DNA from 2 places in the Paenibacillus sp. SAFN-054 genome. Region 2 is predicted to be linked to the other one. Evidence: riboswitches for the same ligand, from Rfam matches in the RefSeq annotation. Region 2 holds a riboswitch; the other holds the start of a gene.
The links. Region 2 has a riboswitch for cyclic di-GMP ahead of ACTHPM_RS18435 (amino acid adenylation domain-containing protein). Riboswitches for the same ligand answer to the same signal wherever they lie in the genome.
Positions count from the first base shown of each region.

Region 1: it holds a riboswitch for cyclic di-GMP, as region 2 does, so the genes downstream of both, ACTHPM_RS04635 (NPCBM/NEW2 domain-containing protein) here and ACTHPM_RS18435 (amino acid adenylation domain-containing protein) in region 2, are expected to answer to the same signal.

Region 1 covers NZ_JBQCKS010000001.1:975,142-984,123, forward strand. The annotation lists gene ACTHPM_RS04625 (hypothetical protein) at 1-72, opposite strand, end outside; gene pepF (oligoendopeptidase F) at 420-2,219, shown strand; cyclic di-GMP riboswitch class I at 2,525-2,609, shown strand; gene ACTHPM_RS04635 (NPCBM/NEW2 domain-containing protein) at 2,759-7,936, shown strand; gene ACTHPM_RS04640 (winged helix-turn-helix transcriptional regulator) at 8,051-8,422, opposite strand; gene ACTHPM_RS04645 (DODA-type extradiol aromatic ring-opening family dioxygenase) at 8,654-8,982, shown strand, end outside.
Region 2 covers NZ_JBQCKS010000003.1:574,891-583,872, reverse strand. The annotation lists gene ACTHPM_RS18435 (amino acid adenylation domain-containing protein) at 1-6,323, opposite strand, end outside; cyclic di-GMP riboswitch class I at 6,427-6,522, opposite strand; gene ACTHPM_RS18430 (4'-phosphopantetheinyl transferase family protein) at 6,708-7,421, opposite strand; gene ACTHPM_RS18425 (hypothetical protein) at 7,463-7,618, opposite strand; gene ACTHPM_RS18420 (hypothetical protein) at 7,705-8,448, opposite strand; gene ACTHPM_RS18415 (polymer-forming cytoskeletal protein) at 8,483-8,982, opposite strand, start outside.

The DNA.
Region 1 (8,982 bases), on a different contig from region 2:
GCCAATCGCGGAGCTTCCGAAAGACATCACGACGACAATGGTGCCGACGATCATAATTCTTTTGATTCTCATCTTCATAAACCTCTTTTCTTCTATGGTGAGTACGTTTCCTGTATGATCGGGTGCGGAGTATGAGAGTTTAAGCCCACTCACATTGTATAGCTGAAATCTGAAAGATACCTTAAGCAGGCTTTAAGTTCTTATAAAACTCGGGCAGCCGGAAACGCAGCTTATTCGGAGGGCGTACTCATGTATATGTACGAAAGAACACATGGTTTGGTTCCAAAAACGAAATGGGCAAGCCTAATGGTACCGGCTTTTTCGGGGTTCTGTGCAGTAAAAGCCAGAGAATCTGTGATAAAATGGGTTTTATTAACCAAACATTGGTCAATTATTCCTATGAAAGAGGTGCTTGGCGTATGTCGAAAATTTTGAAGCGTGCAGAAGTGGATATCGAAACAACATGGAATTTGAAGGATATTTTTGAGACTACGGAGGCATGGGAAAAGGAATTAAATGCCGTTCAGCAGGATATCTCGTCTGTGACCCAATATGAAGGGAGACTCGGGGAAGGGTCGGATATGCTGCTTGCCTGCCTCCTTGCACAGGAAGAGCTGCAAGCCAGAATGAACCGGGTAGGCGCTTATGCGCATCTTCAACAATCCGGCGACAGCATCAGTCCGGAAAATCAGATGAACGCGTCGAAAGCCCGCGATCTTGCTTCTCGGGTCAGTTCCGCACTTTCATTTATTAAATCCGAAATCATGGAACTTGAAGATGGAATCATTGCAAAGTACATAAAGGAGCAGCCGGAGCTTCAGGCGTTCGAGCGCAGTCTGGAACTGCTTGCGCAAACCAAGCCGCACAGGCTGTCGGCAGAAACCGAAAAGGTTCTAGCATCCTTAGGCGAAGTACTGGATGCCCCATATCGTATCTACGAGCGCAGCAAGCTGGCAGACATGACATTCCCGCCAACCACGAACGGTCTAGGGGAAGAGGTGCCGGTATCGTTTGCGCTCTATGAGAACAAATACGTGGAATCTCCGGACACGCTCCTACGCCGCAATGCCTTTAAAGCCTTTAGTGGGACGCTGCATCAATATCGCAACACATTCGCAGAGACTTACGGAACGGAAGTGAAGCGCCAGGTCATCGAATCGCGGCTGCGCGGTTATGATTCCGTGACAGACATGTTATTGAAGCCGCAGCAGGTTACAAAGGAAATGTACCACAATGTTCTGGACATTCTCCAGGAAGAGCTTGCGCCTCATATACGCAAATATGCTGCGCTGAAGAAGCGGGTGCTCGGTCTGGACCGGATGACCTTTGCGGATCTCAAGGCTCCGCTTGATCCGGATTTCAGCCCGAGCATATCCTTTCAGGAAGCGGGGGACCTGATTAAGGAAGCCCTTACGGTTCTTGGACCGGAGTACGGAGAGATTGTGGATCGAGCATTCAAGGAACGCTGGGTGGATTATGCGGATAATGCGGGTAAACGGACCGGGGCATTCTGTATGGCGATTCCAGGCGTTCACTCGTATATCCTGATCAGCTGGGCTGATAGCATGCGCGGCGCTTTCACGCTAGCTCATGAAGTAGGGCATGCCGGGCATCTCATGCTGGCAAGCAAATACCAACGGCTAACGAATTACAGACCTTCATTATATTTTATCGAAGCGCCTTCCACGATGAACGAGCTGCTTCTTGCCGATCATTTGCTGGCTAAGTCAAGCGATCCTAGAATGCGGCGCTGGGTCATTTCCCAACTGCTTGGCACGTACTTTCACAACTACGTGACGCATCTGCTGGAAGGGGAACTTCAGCGGCAGGTTTATGATCTCGCCATGCAAAATGTGCCGATGACGGCAGTGAAATTGTGTGAGCTTAAAGGGAATATTCTATCCTCGTTCTGGGGGGAGGATGTCGATATTGATGAGGATGCGAAGCTGACCTGGATGCGCCAACCTCACTATTATATGAGTTTATATCCTTACTCGTATGCCGCTGGCCTTACCGCCTCGACGGCCGTTGCCAAGCTGATCCGTGACGAAGGGCAGTCCGCCGTGGACCGCTGGCTCGACGTATTGAAAGCCGGGGGATCCATGAGTCCGCTCGAGCTCATGAAGCTGGCGGGCGTTGACATGTCGCGGCCTGAACCGATCCGAAGCGCGGCCGCCTATGTAGGCGAGTTGATTGACGAGCTGGAAAGCTTGTATTAGGGTAGGTTTGCAAGCCGTAAATTGTATTCTACGAACGAGTCCTATGCTCCATGGACTCGTTTTTTTATATCTGTAGGTATTCTGAAGGAGTAACTTAATCCATCGTTTCGTGCTGCATAGGATAATACTTGAGGCTATGTCTGACGACACGGCAGCTAGAGGATAAAAATGAATAGGACAAGAGCATCTAAAATGTTGATTTGCGAAGAGGGCTAGTATTATTAGGGACCTATTCCTTACTCTAGTTCCTTGTATTCATGTAGAAACATGTAAAATTATGTTACTGTTTGAACAGAAATTGAAAACAACCGCATAGGCAAACCTGGGGAAACCCAGGGACGCAAAGCTATAGGGACTAAGGCTTCACAGCTAGGTTAGCCAGATGCCAAAAGGCGCAATTCGCTTTTTGAGGAATACGGGTGCATCGTTTTTGGGACCTTGTTTTGTCATGTGCCATGCGAGTGATTGTAGATGCTGCCTGTGGCAGATTTTCGATCCATGTTTTCGTTCGCACATCCCCATGGAAGAGAGGAAATAGAATGAAAAAAGCGGTTGTCATTGCAACATCGGCTGCATTGCTGGCGGGTATTCATGGAGGAATAGGCACCAGGCAGGCTGCGGCAGCAGAAATGCCGAAGGTACAGGCGCAAGCCCTGACGCAGGACGTCAGAAATGTACTCGCAGATCCGGTTCAAGCCGGTTCCCAGGCGCAAACGTCGGTGTTCGATCTATTCGGTAGTCCGAAACTTGAACCTTATAATCTCCAATTCAAAATGAATCCTTCGAACATCCAGACGATCACGAACAATGGTGGAAAGTACGCAAGCTCGGTCATTGGCAACGCCATTGACGGGGATATGAATACCCATTGGGAAACAGGAAAGCCCAACTCGGCGACCTTTACGAATGAGGTTGTTGTCCAGCTGAAGGAAACGGCCACCCTGGAACGGATCGTTTATGCCGCAAGACAGACAGGAGCGAAGGGGAAAGGTTTTGCCAAATCCTTCGAGATATACGGCTCAGCCTCGGATGACGGGAATGATTTCAACTTGGTCACAACGGGAGAATATCTCGGTTCAACAGGTGATGTTGTGGAGATAAAGTTCACCCCAACTGCCTTCAAACGTATCAAGTTCGTGTTCAAGAAAGCCAATGAGGACTGGGCTAGCGCTGCCGAATTTGGCTTCTACAAGGCCGATCCCGTCCGGGAAGCCATGAACAGCCTGTTCACGGACGGAACGATGAGCGAGGTGGCGCCGGCTTATCGCAGCGCCGAGCGACTGGAGGAGTTGGAGAAATCGGCCCAATCCCATCCGCTTTATGAGAGTGAATACAGTGCCTCCTTGCAGCTCGCTGAGTCCATCGTAAGTGGCCAAGCGAATTTGCAAGATTACATCGTGACGGCAGAACAGCGCGGTGATATGAAAAAGCATGCAAGCGAAAATTTGCGCATGGGCTTCGGGACCAACAATCAGCCGACTGGCTTTGCAGCCCTGCCGGGACAGACGGTGAACGTGTATGTCGATACTCAGGCCAAGGGCAAGATGCCTTCGCTGGTTTTCTCCCAGCAGGAAGGGTCCTGGAACAGTTGGGCAAGGGGTGTAGCGTTGCATCCGGGGAAGAACACGATCGTCGTTCCCGAAGCGCAAGCGAACAGCTCATATGCTCATACCGTGACGAAGGGCGGTCCCGTTTATATCGTCAATCCTTATACGCCCGCAGAACAAGGTCAGGCTCCGCGGATCCGATTCGAGGGGCTTCAGAGGATTCCGCTCATGACAAAGGATACCGATCCGGCTGCCTTCAAAGCTTTTGTCGCGGAATACAAGCAGAAGCTTGACGCAGACAAGGCAGCTCATCCGAACGTACAGGACCGGCAATTGATCGATGTGGCGGAAATGGTGAGCGATCATGTCATTTTTACGGGTACAGCGACGATTGCCTACAACCAGTACGTGACTCATGAAATCGATCCTCAAAGTACGCTGTCGGGGTATGATCTGTGGATGAGCCGCAACTTTACCTTTTACGGGATGGACGGACGCAGTCTCCGCCATGATCCGAAGCAGATCCGCGAGAACATCCGTCTGATGCAGCCTTACGGCTACATGTACGCAGCCGGCGATCATACCGGCATTCAGATGGATGCGGTGCCGCTTATGATGAGCGACTTCAAAAAGACCTATCCGGGCTGGGGACTGACGCATGAAATCGGGCACCGCATGGCGGTCGGGGAACGGGAATACGGCGAAATCACGAACAATATGCTGTCCATGCTGATGTCGGTTTCTTATCATTCCTTGGACAACCGCATTCCGTTTGAAAGCATGTATTCCTACGTCATTCAAGAAAATAAAGCGGTGATGGATCAGCGGTCGCTTTCCGAAAGACTCGGTACCTACTGGCAGCTTGAGCTCGCTCATCCGGGCTACTGGGCTGAGCTGAACAGCTTATACCGGGAACGCAGAGTTTCACTGGCAAACGGCGATAACTCGAAGCAGCAGTATTTGATCCAATTTTCGTCCGAAGTGCTCGGAATGGATTTGAGCAGCTTTTTCGCGCGGCACGGGTTCACCGTAAACCCGGAGACAAAGGCAGCCACATCCGTCTACCCGGCTTCGCCGAAGCTGTGGTATCTGAACAATGGTATCGTCGGATACGAAGGGAACGGGATTGAGGACGTGAACGCAGCAGTCACCCTGCAGACGGCGGTCAATGCGGCGAATAAAACCAATACGCTTCGGATGGGCGTTGACAAGGCTTATGCCAACGATCTTTTGGGCTATGAAATTTATCGGAACGGCGAGCTTATCGGCTTCACGGGAACGAATCAATTCGTGGATGCGAATGTTGATCCTTCCGTCAATTACACCTACAAAATCATTGCCTACGACAAAAAGCTGAAGGCGCTTAAGCCGGTGGAGGCAAAAGCATTCGCACCGAAGTTGTCCATAGAAGACCGGATTACCCTGAAGTTGAACCAACCGTTTGATCCGCGGAACTATGTCAAGGCAATTGAATATACGGGAAAGGACCTCACGGGTTCGGTCACCGTCAAAAACAATTCGGTGGATGTGACGCAAAAAGGCGAATATACAGTCACGTACGAAGTGAAAAGCGAAGGAACGACAGTCAGCCGGACGACCCATGTGAGCGTCGTCAGTGATTATGCTTATCTTTCCGACCTGCAAGCTGTCAAGGCAACTGTGGGGTGGAAGGAGCTGGTGAAAGACAAGGCTCCATCCGGCAGCGCCATCACCCTGCTGAGACAAGGACAACCCGCCGTTTACGCCAAGGGCTTGGGAACGCATGCCAACTCGGAAGTCACATATTCCATTGATGGTCTCGGTTATGACCAATTTGAAGCCTATATCGGCATTGATCAAGCAGTGAAGGACAGCAAGGCATCGGGTACGTTCGAGGTTTACGTGGACGGCATCAAACGTTGGGAAAGCGGCGTCATGCTCGCAGGCACCGACCATGCTTACGTGAATGTTCCAATCGCAGGAGCCAAAGAGCTGAAGCTAGTAACGACAGACGCGAACGAGAACGGAAATAGTTCCGACCATACCGTATGGGCGGACGCCAAGCTGACCAAGCAATCCAGCAAGCCCGTGCTGACGCTGCCCGAGAGTCGCAGCTTCGTGAAGCTCGGCGAAGCTTTTGACGCGATGAATGGCATTGCAGCCAAGGATGCCGAAGACGGCGACCTTACGACACAAGTCAAGGTGGAAGCGGATCGTTTGGATGTCGGCAAAACCGGCACGTACCAGGTCGTCTATTCGGTAACGGATCAAGACGGCAATACTGTAAGCGAAACCCGGGAAGTCGTCGTTTACAGCGCTTCGACCTATATCAGCGATCTGAATTGGAGCTCTGCCACCACGGATTACAATGTCGTGCGTAAGGATAAAGCAAGCTCCGGAGGAGCTTTGAAGCTCTTGGTCAACGGTGAAACCAAGGATTTCGCCAAAGGCATTGGCACGCACGCCAATTCCGAGATCGTCTATTCGCTCGCAGGTACAAGAGCGGAGTACTTCGAGGCTTATGTGGGCGTTGACCGAAATATTCCGGAACAGACCCATTCAAGCGTCATCTTCCGCATTCTGGCCGATGGACAGGAAGTATATAACAGTGGAATGATGAATTACGGCACTTCTGCCGAATTGGTCCGTATTCCGGTTGCGGGCGTTCAGGAGCTCCGACTTATCGCGGATAACGGCGGCAACGGCAACGCATCGGATCACGCCGATTTTGCGGATGCCAAGCTGCTCGTCCTGAACAGCTCCCCGTCACTCGTCATTCCGCCATCCGTGTCGACGGAGGTCGGGCAGGCGATCGATTTGAATGGTTCCTATTCGGCGATGGATGCAGAGGACGGGGATTTAACGGGCCAGGTACAAATCAGTGGGCTGGATCGCGTTGACTTTAACCGTAAAGGAGAATACCAGGTTACCTATACGGTAACGGACAGCGACGGGAATACGACAACAGAGGTCCGCAGCATTGCGGTCGTGGATATGGCCGATGCGAGGTACCTGACGGATCTGGACTGGACGTTTACGCAGAACAGCTACACGGCTCCGCGCAAGGATGTGTCCATCAGCGGAAACGCACTCCGCTTAACCGACGGCAATAACCGGGAAGTCCGTTATGACCGCGGGATCGGGGCTCATGCGAACTCGACCATCGTATACGGCCTCAGCGGCTTGCACGCGGCATACTTTACGTCCTACGTTGGCGTCGACCGCCAAATGTATGGCACCGTCGGGTCTATCCGCTTCGAGGTGTATGTGGATGGAGCGAAGAAGTACGACAGCGGAGTGATGAATTCGCGCGACCCGCAGAAATTCGCGAAGGTGGACATCAACGGAGCTCAGGAACTGAAGCTCGTCGTCACGGACGGGGGAAATGGTAATGGGTCGGACCATGGAACATGGGGTGATGCGAAGCTTCATCTGATTGGAGAGAGCGAGAGCGTTCTCGATACGAGTCTATTGGTTGCGGTGATAGAGGAGGCAAAGTCGGTCGCCGCGGGAGATTATACCCCGGAAAGCATCAAGGCTTTGCAGGTGAACGTGCAACAAGCGGAGCAGATGTTGGCAGGGAATGCGGCAACCCAGGAACAAATCCATGAGGCCGTTTCTTCCGTCAGACAGGCGATTCGAGGTCTCGTTGCCCAAGACCTTACGCAGCCGGTGGCTATCAAAGACGACTATTTAAAGAAATCCATTCAAAAAACGCTTGGCATTACGAACGAGCCGAAACTGGGCGATATGCTGAAACTGACGAAGCTCACATGCGATTCGGGCCGCGTGACTTCGCTGCAAGGCCTGGAAGCCGCTGTGCGTCTGCAATCCCTGGACATCCGCGGCAATGCCGTGACGGACTTTTCCATTCTGAGTGGATTGCCTGAATTGACGGATTTGTCGGCTGATCCTCAAATCGTAGAAGTCGGTGAGCTTCAAGGTCCGGTGGCCCGGATTGATAATCCGGTTGTTGGACGTGACGGCAATAAAGTCATACCGTTCGCCGCGGCGGCAGTCAGCAATCCGCTTAACAAGGACTTGACCCTGGATATAACGGAATGGGCCGAACATCCCGACACCTTCACGATCGACCTTTCACAGGAAGAGAAAGGGTACTACATGCTGACCCTTGCTTATAAGGTGGAGGGGAATCTTGTTCAGCTCATTTACATGGTAAATAATAAGTAGCATTCATTATGAAACAAACCCCCAATCAAGTGCGAAGCTCTTGATTGGGGGTTCTTTGGCTAAGGTTCAAATAAAGCTGAGTCTTATACAATCCGGTCATCCAAAGCGATCCTGTTATCGCTCTTCCATCCTGCTAACGAAAGACTCAACCTCGCGGTCTTCTCCATATATTTCGTTCAAGTGCTCTACATGAGCCATTCCCCAATCATTCATCGCCTGTAATACAGGGGTCATGCCCATGCCGTACTCGGTGATGGAATACTCCACTTTAGGCGGAATCTGCTGATATATTTCACGATGCACGATATCATGATACTCCAATTCCCTTAATTGTGAGGTGAGCATCTTTTTGGTGATGTCCGGAATCGCCTTTTGAAGCTCGCTGAACCGCATTGTTCCATTGGAAAAAAGCTGAAAAAGGATGACGGGTTTCCATTTACCGACCAAAATTTCAAGTGCTGTCTCGACCCTGCATTGGTTTGACATGTTTTATCCCCCTCTAGAACGTTGCCGTATGTAGCTATGGTATCTTTTTGTATACTATGTTTATTTGAAGTGCCTACTTCCGATACATGACCCTTGGGCATTATTATAGCTTTATAAATCGGTTGCTTACAAGGTGAACATTCAATCGAAGAATACCGCCGCTTGGCGCTTGGCTTTATTGGTGGCAATCGGACTCTTTTAAGTCCTTGAACAGAATGAGGAGGCTAGACGATGCTTGCACCCGTCTTTTTAGCACATGGTTCGCCGTTTACAATTTTTGAGAAGTCCGATTTCACGAAATTTTTAAACCGGTTCGGTCAGGCAAACCGCCCCAAAGCGATCGTGATTTTTTCGGCGCATTTCGAAAGTGACATCACCACGATTGCCGCTACCGATGACGTGCATGAAATGGTGTATGATTATTACGGCTTTCCAGATTCCTTCTATACGGTAAAATACCCCGCAAGGGGGTCCAAAAAGGTAGCCGCTCTTGTGGAAAAACGTTTAGCGGAACGGGGAATCCCTGTACAACAAAAATACAGAGGCTTGGATCACGGCGT
Region 2 (8,982 bases):
TAAATGTTCGTGACGATTCCCCGTTCCCGCGCCTCCAGCACGAGCCGTTCAGCTTCGAACTTGGTCTTGGCGTAATAATTCTCAAACTGCTGTCCCAAGTCCAGATCGTATTCCGTAAAGAACGTATGCGGTCCTCCGTCAATAACTCCGGTAGCGACGCCGAGCGTCGAAATATGATGCATATGCTTCGGTTTTCCCTGGGCCGCAAAATCAAGAAGATTCGCCGTCGCCTTGACGTTCTGCAATTCAAAGTCCGCGTAGCTGCCGTAATGCTTCACGTTAGCCGCAGCGTGGAACACCGCATCCGTAAGCTTACCCAGTTCATCGTACCGTTCTTCCGTTAATCCCAGACGCTCCTTGGTTATGTCGCCCGCATGAACATGTATGCTTTGGCCGACCCGATCAAACCAATCCGGGCCGAAGTAATAGGCGCATTTAGCCTTCAGGCGCTCTTGAGCCTCCTGATCCGATCCGCCGCGGACGATCGCATGGACGTTCCATCCTTTGCCGTTCACCGCTTCATAGAGCAGATGCGCACCCAGATAGCCTGTTGCACCCGTCAGCAGGATATCGGAATAGCCATTGACCCGTTCGGTATCCAAGGAGTCATACCTCCGGTTGCGGTCTTCATAGCCTGCCTCTTCCTCCGAGAAATCGAGGTCCTTCAATCCGGCATACAGCTGCTTGACCTGCTCCAGCCGGGTATGAAGATGATTGGTTTTCGGCTTGATTTTGCCTGCCAGCGCCGCAACCGTCTGATATTCAAAAATATCGTTCATGCCGATTTCAAACTGCTTCTGAAGCCTTGCCACCACAACGGTGGCTTTGAGCGAATGTCCGCCAAGCTCGAAGAAGTTGTCGTGAATGCCGATCCGTTCCACCAGCAGCACGGACTGCCATACATCCGCGACGATCTGCTCCAGCTCTGTTCGGGGACCCACGTAATCCTTGCTCCGGCCTTGCGATGCATCCGGCTCCGGCAGCGCTTTGCGGTCGATTTTGCCGTTTGGCGTCAGCGGCATTTCAGGCAGCTGCATGAAATAGGACGGAATCATATAGTCCGGCAGCTGCTTGCCGATATGCTCCCTGAGCTCGCTGTTCGCAAGATCCGAAGCAGCCGTGAAATAAGCGCACAGATAGTGACCGCCTTTGCCGTCCTCTTTGGCCACGACGATCGCCTCCGACACCGACGCATGGTTCAGCAGGCTGTTCTCCACCTCGCCCAGCTCGATGCGGAATCCGCGGATCTTGACCTGGTGGTCCAGTCGGCCCAGAAACTCGATCGTTCCGTCTTTGGCCCATCTCGCCAAGTCGCCGGTCTTGTACATGCGCTCACCCTTGTTGAACGGATTCGGCACGTAACGCTCCCTTGTCATCTCTTCGTTGTTGTAATATCCCCGGCCCACGTTGTCGCCGGCAATATACAGTTCGCCCGCAATCCCGACCGGCTGCGGCTGCAAATGATCGTTCACGATATAAATTTGCGTGTTCGCAATCGGCTTGCCGATTGGCGGCAGCTCCGGAATATACCCGGACGGGTCGATCGTATGCGTCGTGACGACATGCGTCTCCGAAGGACCGTAATGGTTATGCAAATGCACGCCGTGCCGTGTAAGATGCGCGCGGAATTTCTCCGGCACGATCAGCTGCTCACCCGCCGTGATGACATGCTTAACGGTGGACGGGAAGCGGTCCGCATATTCTTTTTCGTTCAAGATGAACTTCAGAAAAGACACCGGCATGAACAGGATTTGAATATCGTTCTTCTCGATATGCGTCAGCAGGTCACCCACGCTCATGCGCAGATCGGCTGTAATCAGATGCAGCGTGCCGCCTGCCGCCAGCGTCGACCAGATCTCCTGTGAGCAGACGTCGAAGCTGATTGTGGTGAATTGAAGCACGTTTTTGCTGTAATCCACGTTCGTAGCCTCGCATTCATAATGAAGCAGGTTCACGATGTTCCGGTGCTCGATCATGACGCCCTTCGGTTTGCCTGTCGTGCCCGACGTATAAATGACGTAGAGCAGGTCCGAAGGTCCGTTGACGGCCGGCAGATTCTCCGTATGGTTGCTGTAGGCTTCTTCGCCGTCGACCAGCAGCGTTTCCCCTGCAAAATCGACCTTGCCTGCCAAGTGGGCCTGCGTTAACAGCAGCTCGGTGTTGCTGTTGGCCATCATGTAAATGATGCGGTCCTCAGGGTATTCGGGATCGATCGGCACATACGCGCCCCCCGCCTTCAGAATCGCCAACAGTCCGATAATCATCTCAAACGAGCGGTCCACCATCAGCCCGACCACCTGATCCGGCTTCACGCCTTTGGTCCGCAGCGTATAGGCAAGCCGGTTGGCGCGTTCATTCAGCTCGCGGTAGGACATTGCCCGGTCGTCAAAGACAAGAGCTGCCTTGTCCGGCGTACGCTGAACCTGCTCCTCGAACAGTCCATGAATTGTCATGTGGTCCCGGTATGGAGACTCCGTGTCATTGAGAAGGCGCACGACGAACTCTTCTTCTTCGGCACTCAGCATATCCAGCTCGCACAGCGTCTTGTCCGGATGTTCGATCGCATCCGTGAGCATCCGCATCAGACGGCTGCCGAACGCTTCGATCGTTTGCCGTTCAAACAAGTCCGTGCAATACTGCAAGTCGATACGGAAACTCTCCTCTTCCTCGGTCACATCCACCATCAAATCGTATTTGGAAATCGGATGGATATAGTCGTGAAGGGAAGCGTTCGCCTCTTTGAGCCGAAGCTCGAGCTTGCCTGTATTTTGCATGACGAACAGGGTATCGAACAGCAGGTTGCGGCTCGGATCCCGCGGAATATTCAGCGAGCGGACAAGCTCCTCCAGCTCATAATCCTGGTGCTCGAACGTATCCAGCAGCGCGCTCTTGACCTCCTGCAGCAGCTGGGCAAACGGCTTGCGCTTCTCCGGGTAGCATCGTACGGGCATCGTGTTCACGAACATGCCGATGAGAGACTGGATCTCTTCATGCATTCTTCCGGCTAGCGGAACCCCCGTGATCATATCTTCCTGGTTCGTGTAGCGCGCCAGCAGCGCATGATAACCGGCGAACAGCACCATAAATGGCGTCGTTCCCGTAGAAAGCGCGAATGCCTTGAGTTTACCCGCCGCGTCAGCGTCCAGGCGAATCGTTACCGTTTCCCCGCGGAAGCTTTGCTTGGCCGGGCGCTCGAAATCCGTCGGCAGCTGCAAAATCGGCAGCTCGCCCGATAAGGTTGTCTCCCAATACGCCCGCTGCTCCTCGCCGCCGTCTGCTCCTGTCGTTTCAGACTGCCACAAGGCAAAATCGGCAAATGAGATCGGCAGCTCTTCCAGGCTCTCTCCGCGATACAGGCGTGCCACTTCATCGAAGAATACGTTAGCCGATACGCCGTCGACGGCAATATGGTGGAAGTCCACCAGCAGCACGGAGCTCTCGTCCGATCCGCAGCGGATAAGCCAGGCTCTAACCAGCGGCGCCTGGGCGAGGTCGAACGGCGTAATCAAGGAGTGCAGCAGCTCTTGCAGGCTGTTCTCGGCGGATTCCAACGCATTCAGGTTGAATTGGACCTCTTCCTGAATCCGCTGCACGATCTCGTCGTCCTCCCAATGGAAGGAGGTGCGGAATGCGTCATGTCTTGAGATCATGGAACGGAACGCCTGCTCCAGAGGAAGCCGGTCGACCGGACCTTCGATCCGGAAGGCAAACGGCGCGTTGTATGCCGTACCCACCTGGTCCATCTGCTCGATGAAATACAGTCTCCGCTGGGCGGAAGCTACCGGGTAACGTTCCTGAACGGGGCCTTTTACGATCGGCTTGGCAGAGGAGGCTTGAAGGGTCACCGCTCCTTCGCCTTCTGCGATCCGGTTATGAACGGCTGCTTCAAGCCACTCGGCCTGCTCGCGCACCGTCGGACGCCCGAACAAAAGGCTCACCGGCACGGATACGCCGAAGCGCCGTTCCAGCTTCGTTTGCAAAATCACGACCTTCAGCGAGTCTCCGCCTGCCATAAAGAAGGATTCGCATGCACTGATGCGGCCGAGTCCAAGCACCTCGCCCCACAGCGAAGCAATCCCCTCTTCCCACTCCCCGGCCGGAGCCTCGAACTGCTCCTCATCCACCGTCGTTACAGGGGCGGGCAGCGCCTTCCGGTCCACTTTGCCGTTGGCCGTCAGCGGCAGCTCCGTCAGCTGCACCAGCTTGGCCGGCACCATGTACTCCGGCAAATGTTCGGACAAAAGCGCACTCATGTCCGCATAAGTGAATGCACCGTCCGCTACGACATAAGCACACAGATATTTCTGACCCGAGGCGTCGTCCAGGTCGATGACGATCGTCTCGGATACTTGCGGATGCTGCAGAAGGCGATGTTCAATCTCGCCGATCTCGATCCGGAATCCCCGGATTTTCACCTGATGGTCGATCCGTCCGAGGAACTCGATGGTTCCGTCCTCCGTCCACCGGGCCAAATCGCCCGTACGGTACATACGTCCGCCGCCAGCCAGCTCGCTGACAATGAACTTTTCATTCGTCAGCTCGGGCTGATTCAAGTAGCCGCGCGCGAGGCTCTGGCCTGCGACGCATAATTCTCCGGGAATGCCGATCGGCTGCGAATGGCCATAAGCATCCGTTATATAAACTTGCGTGTTATCGACGGGATGTCCGATCGGGATATTCTCCTCCAGCGCCGTGACACGGTAGGCGGTCGTTACCACGGTATTCTCCGTCGGACCGTAACAGTTATACAAGTCGTAATCCTGCTTGCTGAACGATTTCAGCTTGTCCCCTCCCGCAAGCAGTACCCGCAGCGAAGGCTGGTCGAGCGTCATGAAATGCTCGCAAAACTGCGTCGGCAGAAAGCTTATCGTGATGGCGTTATCTTTGAAGTACGCATGAAGCTGCCCGGAGTCCAGACGGATGTCTTCGGGGATGACGTAGATGGAAGCGCCAGCTACGAGGTAAGGGAAGATTTCCCACACCGAGGCATCGAAGCCGAAGCCCGCATATTTGGTGGCCCGGTCCTTGCCGGTCACGCCAAATTCCCTGTTATGCCACGCGCACAGATTCACGAGCGAGCGATGCTCGACCATAACGCCTTTCGGCCGTCCGGTCGATCCGGAGGTATAGATGATATAGGCAAGATCATTGGACGTTGCCGCTTCAGGCGCATGTGTCCCGGTGGCATCCGTGTCGCCTACGGTCTCCTTACCATTCAGCGCTTCAGCGGCGCAAATCATCTCGCCTTGGAAATGTATCTTCCCGCCCAGCTGCACTTTCGGCTCCGTTACCAGGATCCGTGTGCCGCTGTCCTCCAGCATATAAAGAATCCGATCAGCCGGATAAGCCGGGTCAATCGGCAAATAAGCGGCCCCTGTTTTCAAAATGGCCAGCGTGCCCACGATCATCTCGAGGGAAGGCGTCGCAATGATGCCAACAATAGTTTGGGGAGCGGCACCCTTCTGTACCAGAATCCGGGCCAGCTTGTCCGCCTTCTCATTGAGTTCCCGGTAAGTCAAAGCCTCGTCTTGATAAACGATAGCGGTCTGATCCGGTGTCTTCCGCGTCTGCGCCTCGAACATTTCATGAATCGTGCAGTTCAGGTCGACCGGCTGCTCCGTGCGGTTCCAGGCCGACAGCTGCTGCACTTCCTCCTCTGACAGCATGCTGATCTCGCCCAGCATCGCACCCGGTACAGACACACATTCGCTTATCATATTCTGCAGATGCATTCCCATCCGGCGGATGGAGTCTGTCGTAAACATATGTTCCGCATACCAAATCTCAAGTCCGCTGTCACCATCGCCTTGATACGAGACAACAACGTCGAACTTGCCCTGGAGTTCAGCAGGAGTCAAGCCGCAGCTTGTCAGGATGGCCGTATTGAACAGAGGCAGCGCGCCTTCCAGTCCGCATATATCCGTAAGCTCACGCAAGCTTACAGATTTCAGGCTATTCGTCTCCATCGCAGACCCCGCCTGCTGCATCAGCTGCTGAAGCGGTGTTTCTCCCTCCGCCGCCATGACAAGCGGGTAAGCCTTCTCCGCAGAAGCGAGCACGGCAAAAGCAATTTCTTCTCTTCTTAAATATTTCATCAGCAGCATGCTCCAGGCCGTACCAAGCAAGGCCTCCGGATTAAATCGTCCCGATGCTTGCGCCTTCTGAATCATCTGTTTAACATCCTGCGGCCATGTATAAACGTGTTTTTGCAGCGTGCGAGGCGATACGGCGGATTGAATGCGAAGGATCGTGCGTTCTTCCAATTGTTCAATCACCGGTTTCCATTCCGCTATACTGGATTTCCCCGTTGTTAAAAGCGACATCTTCATCTTTCCTTTGCTTTTTCATAGTTGCTGAACTAAAGGCTAACACAACAAAAAAACTCTACTAGCCGTCAGTAGAGTTCGTTTAATAACGAATACGTCATTCGGCAGCTGGCTGGCATTCGCGATCGGTACCGATCACTGTAAGCCCCTTTAGCTTTGTGTCCCTCTCTTTCGAGGAGGTTTACCACTTTTCTCGGTTGGTTATGGTGTATGGGTCTGGGCAGACCCCCTGTAAACCATATCCAATTTTATTACTAATATATACCATGTTTGCGTCCAAGTACAGGTAAATTTATCCCATGAATAGGAAATAAAAGTGACTATATCCCTAAAAATAAAATACCTAAAAGGGAAATAGAACTATGAACATTGTGTGAATTTTCACAGATGTTTTCCTACTAATTCCATAAAAGAGATAAAAATCTCATTCATGGTGGCATTCTGGAATAAGATTTCTCCATCTTCTGCAGGTACACAGACTGAACATGCGTATTCGTCATCAATCGACATACTTTTCATATATCGACAGGTGTCGACCTTTTTATTACAGGATATGTAATAACCATCTCCATATTTTTCCGTTCCAATCGATGACAACGGAACGGACAGTCCCATACCGATCGCCTTCACGTAACTTTCCTTGAGCGTCCACAATTCATAAAAAAAACCGTCCCGAAGGTCGGCAGGACAATGCCGCCATCGTTCAAGCTCAGTGTGCGTAAAGCACAGCCGGGCTACCTCGTCCTCCGCTTCGCCGATCTGCTCGATGTCGACGCCAATAGGGCCCTCCGTGCTGACTGCACAGACGACCCAATCCGCTGAATGCGATATGTTAAAGTGAAAATCCGGATAACCTTTCAGGGATGGCTTGCCATAGTCATTCTTCGTAAATTGAACCTGATCAACAGCAATACCGGTTCTCTCGCAGGCAACAACCCGTTTCAGCACGGCCGAGACGATCTCGCGTCTTGCATCCTGCTCCGCCCTGTACCTTGCCGCCTTCAAGCGGACCTCCTGCGGTAAATGCGCAGCAGCCTTATCAAGCCATTCCGGATGAAGCATTTGTTCAAGATGTACAGCATAGATTACCGCCATGTCCTTCACCCTCTTGTTCTATTGAATCAGCAAGACTTGGCTCAAGGGAGCAAATTCAGCTGCCGGGCCTGTGCCTCGGTCAAAATATATTCTTCGCTAGGCCATACCTCATCCTCTTGATCCACGCCGAACATCTTCATCACGTCCGGCCAGATTCCCTTTTCCACCGCTTCTTCCTGCGTAATGATGACTTTCATGAATATCAGCCTCCTTGCGCGCTATTTATTCAGCATTACCCCAAAGTATATCGGTTGATACGGCTCTGCATTTTATGGACGGCTATCTACAAACCTGTCTGCACCAATTGTGACACCGAAGCTTCGCTGTCCTGCTTGAATTCATCCTTATACTCCACAAGCCCGATATTGCAGCCAGGTCCTATGATGACGCTTCTGCCTCGGACGACGGCCGCAGTGGTATGTTCCAGGACGATCGTATCCCCTTCGATGATTTCCGCTGTAAGCGTCCCCTCCGTGAGGGGCATGAACTTGCCGATCAAGGGAAGCCCGATCCCCTTCCTGACCTCGATCCGGCTCCCTACGAGTTCCCGCAGACGGCTGGGTCCATACAGCTTGAGATCCGCCTGCCCGGCGTTTAGCATACCGTTGACCTCGACCGTCCCTCTGACCAGCATTTCTTCCATCTGGCAATCTGCGTTCACGTCCAGCTGGCCCGTGACTTTGACCTTATCCGCCGACATGCGGCTGCCCACGGCAAGCTCGCCATTGACGGAAAGCGTTCCTGCGGTAAGCTCGCCAGCCACCCGGACCTCTCCTTGCACCTTCATACTGCCGCCGCTCATGGTGCCTGCTACCTTAAGCGTACCATTGCAGGAAGTACTGTCCGCATGAAGCGAGCCCTTCACCTCGGCATTCCCCAGGCATTTGAACGTTTCACAATCCGTGCTTCCGTTGATCACGGCATCGCCCATGATTTTGACTTGATGAAAGGCTCCGCCGTTCGAGCTGCCGCTACCCGTGATTCTGATGTCGCCGCGGCTGCCGCTGGAATTCCCGTTCCTCATCATATGCTTGATTCCTCCTTTGAAGACATGATCAATTTTATCGTTGATGAGCCGATCCGATGACCGCGTCGCCGTCCCGTTTCAGGCTGTTTTTGTATTCCACGCGCCCGATTTTGCAGCCCGCACCGATTCTGACGTCATTGCCGCGCACGATCTCCGCTTCGGTATGTTCCAAATCCAGCTCGTCGCCTTCGATGGTGTGAGCCTGCAGCTTGGCGGACAGCACGGGAACGAACTGCTCCAGAACGCTGTGCTTCTTGAGTCTTCTGACCGTTATACGCTCCCCTCCGATTTCCTGCGCCTTGCACGCCATGTTCATCTTGATGTCGATCAATCCCGCATTCAGCAGACCGTCGATGTTAACGCCACCATGGACCGACAATACCTCGCACTGAACGTCGTCCCTCGTTTTCAGGCTGCCGCTGATCTCGACCTTCTCCCCTTCCAGTCGCCCGCCGATCGACAAGCGTCCATTCACGGTCAGCAGCTCATGGCAGGCCGCATGTGCCTTAACCGTGACCATGCCGTCGAGAACCA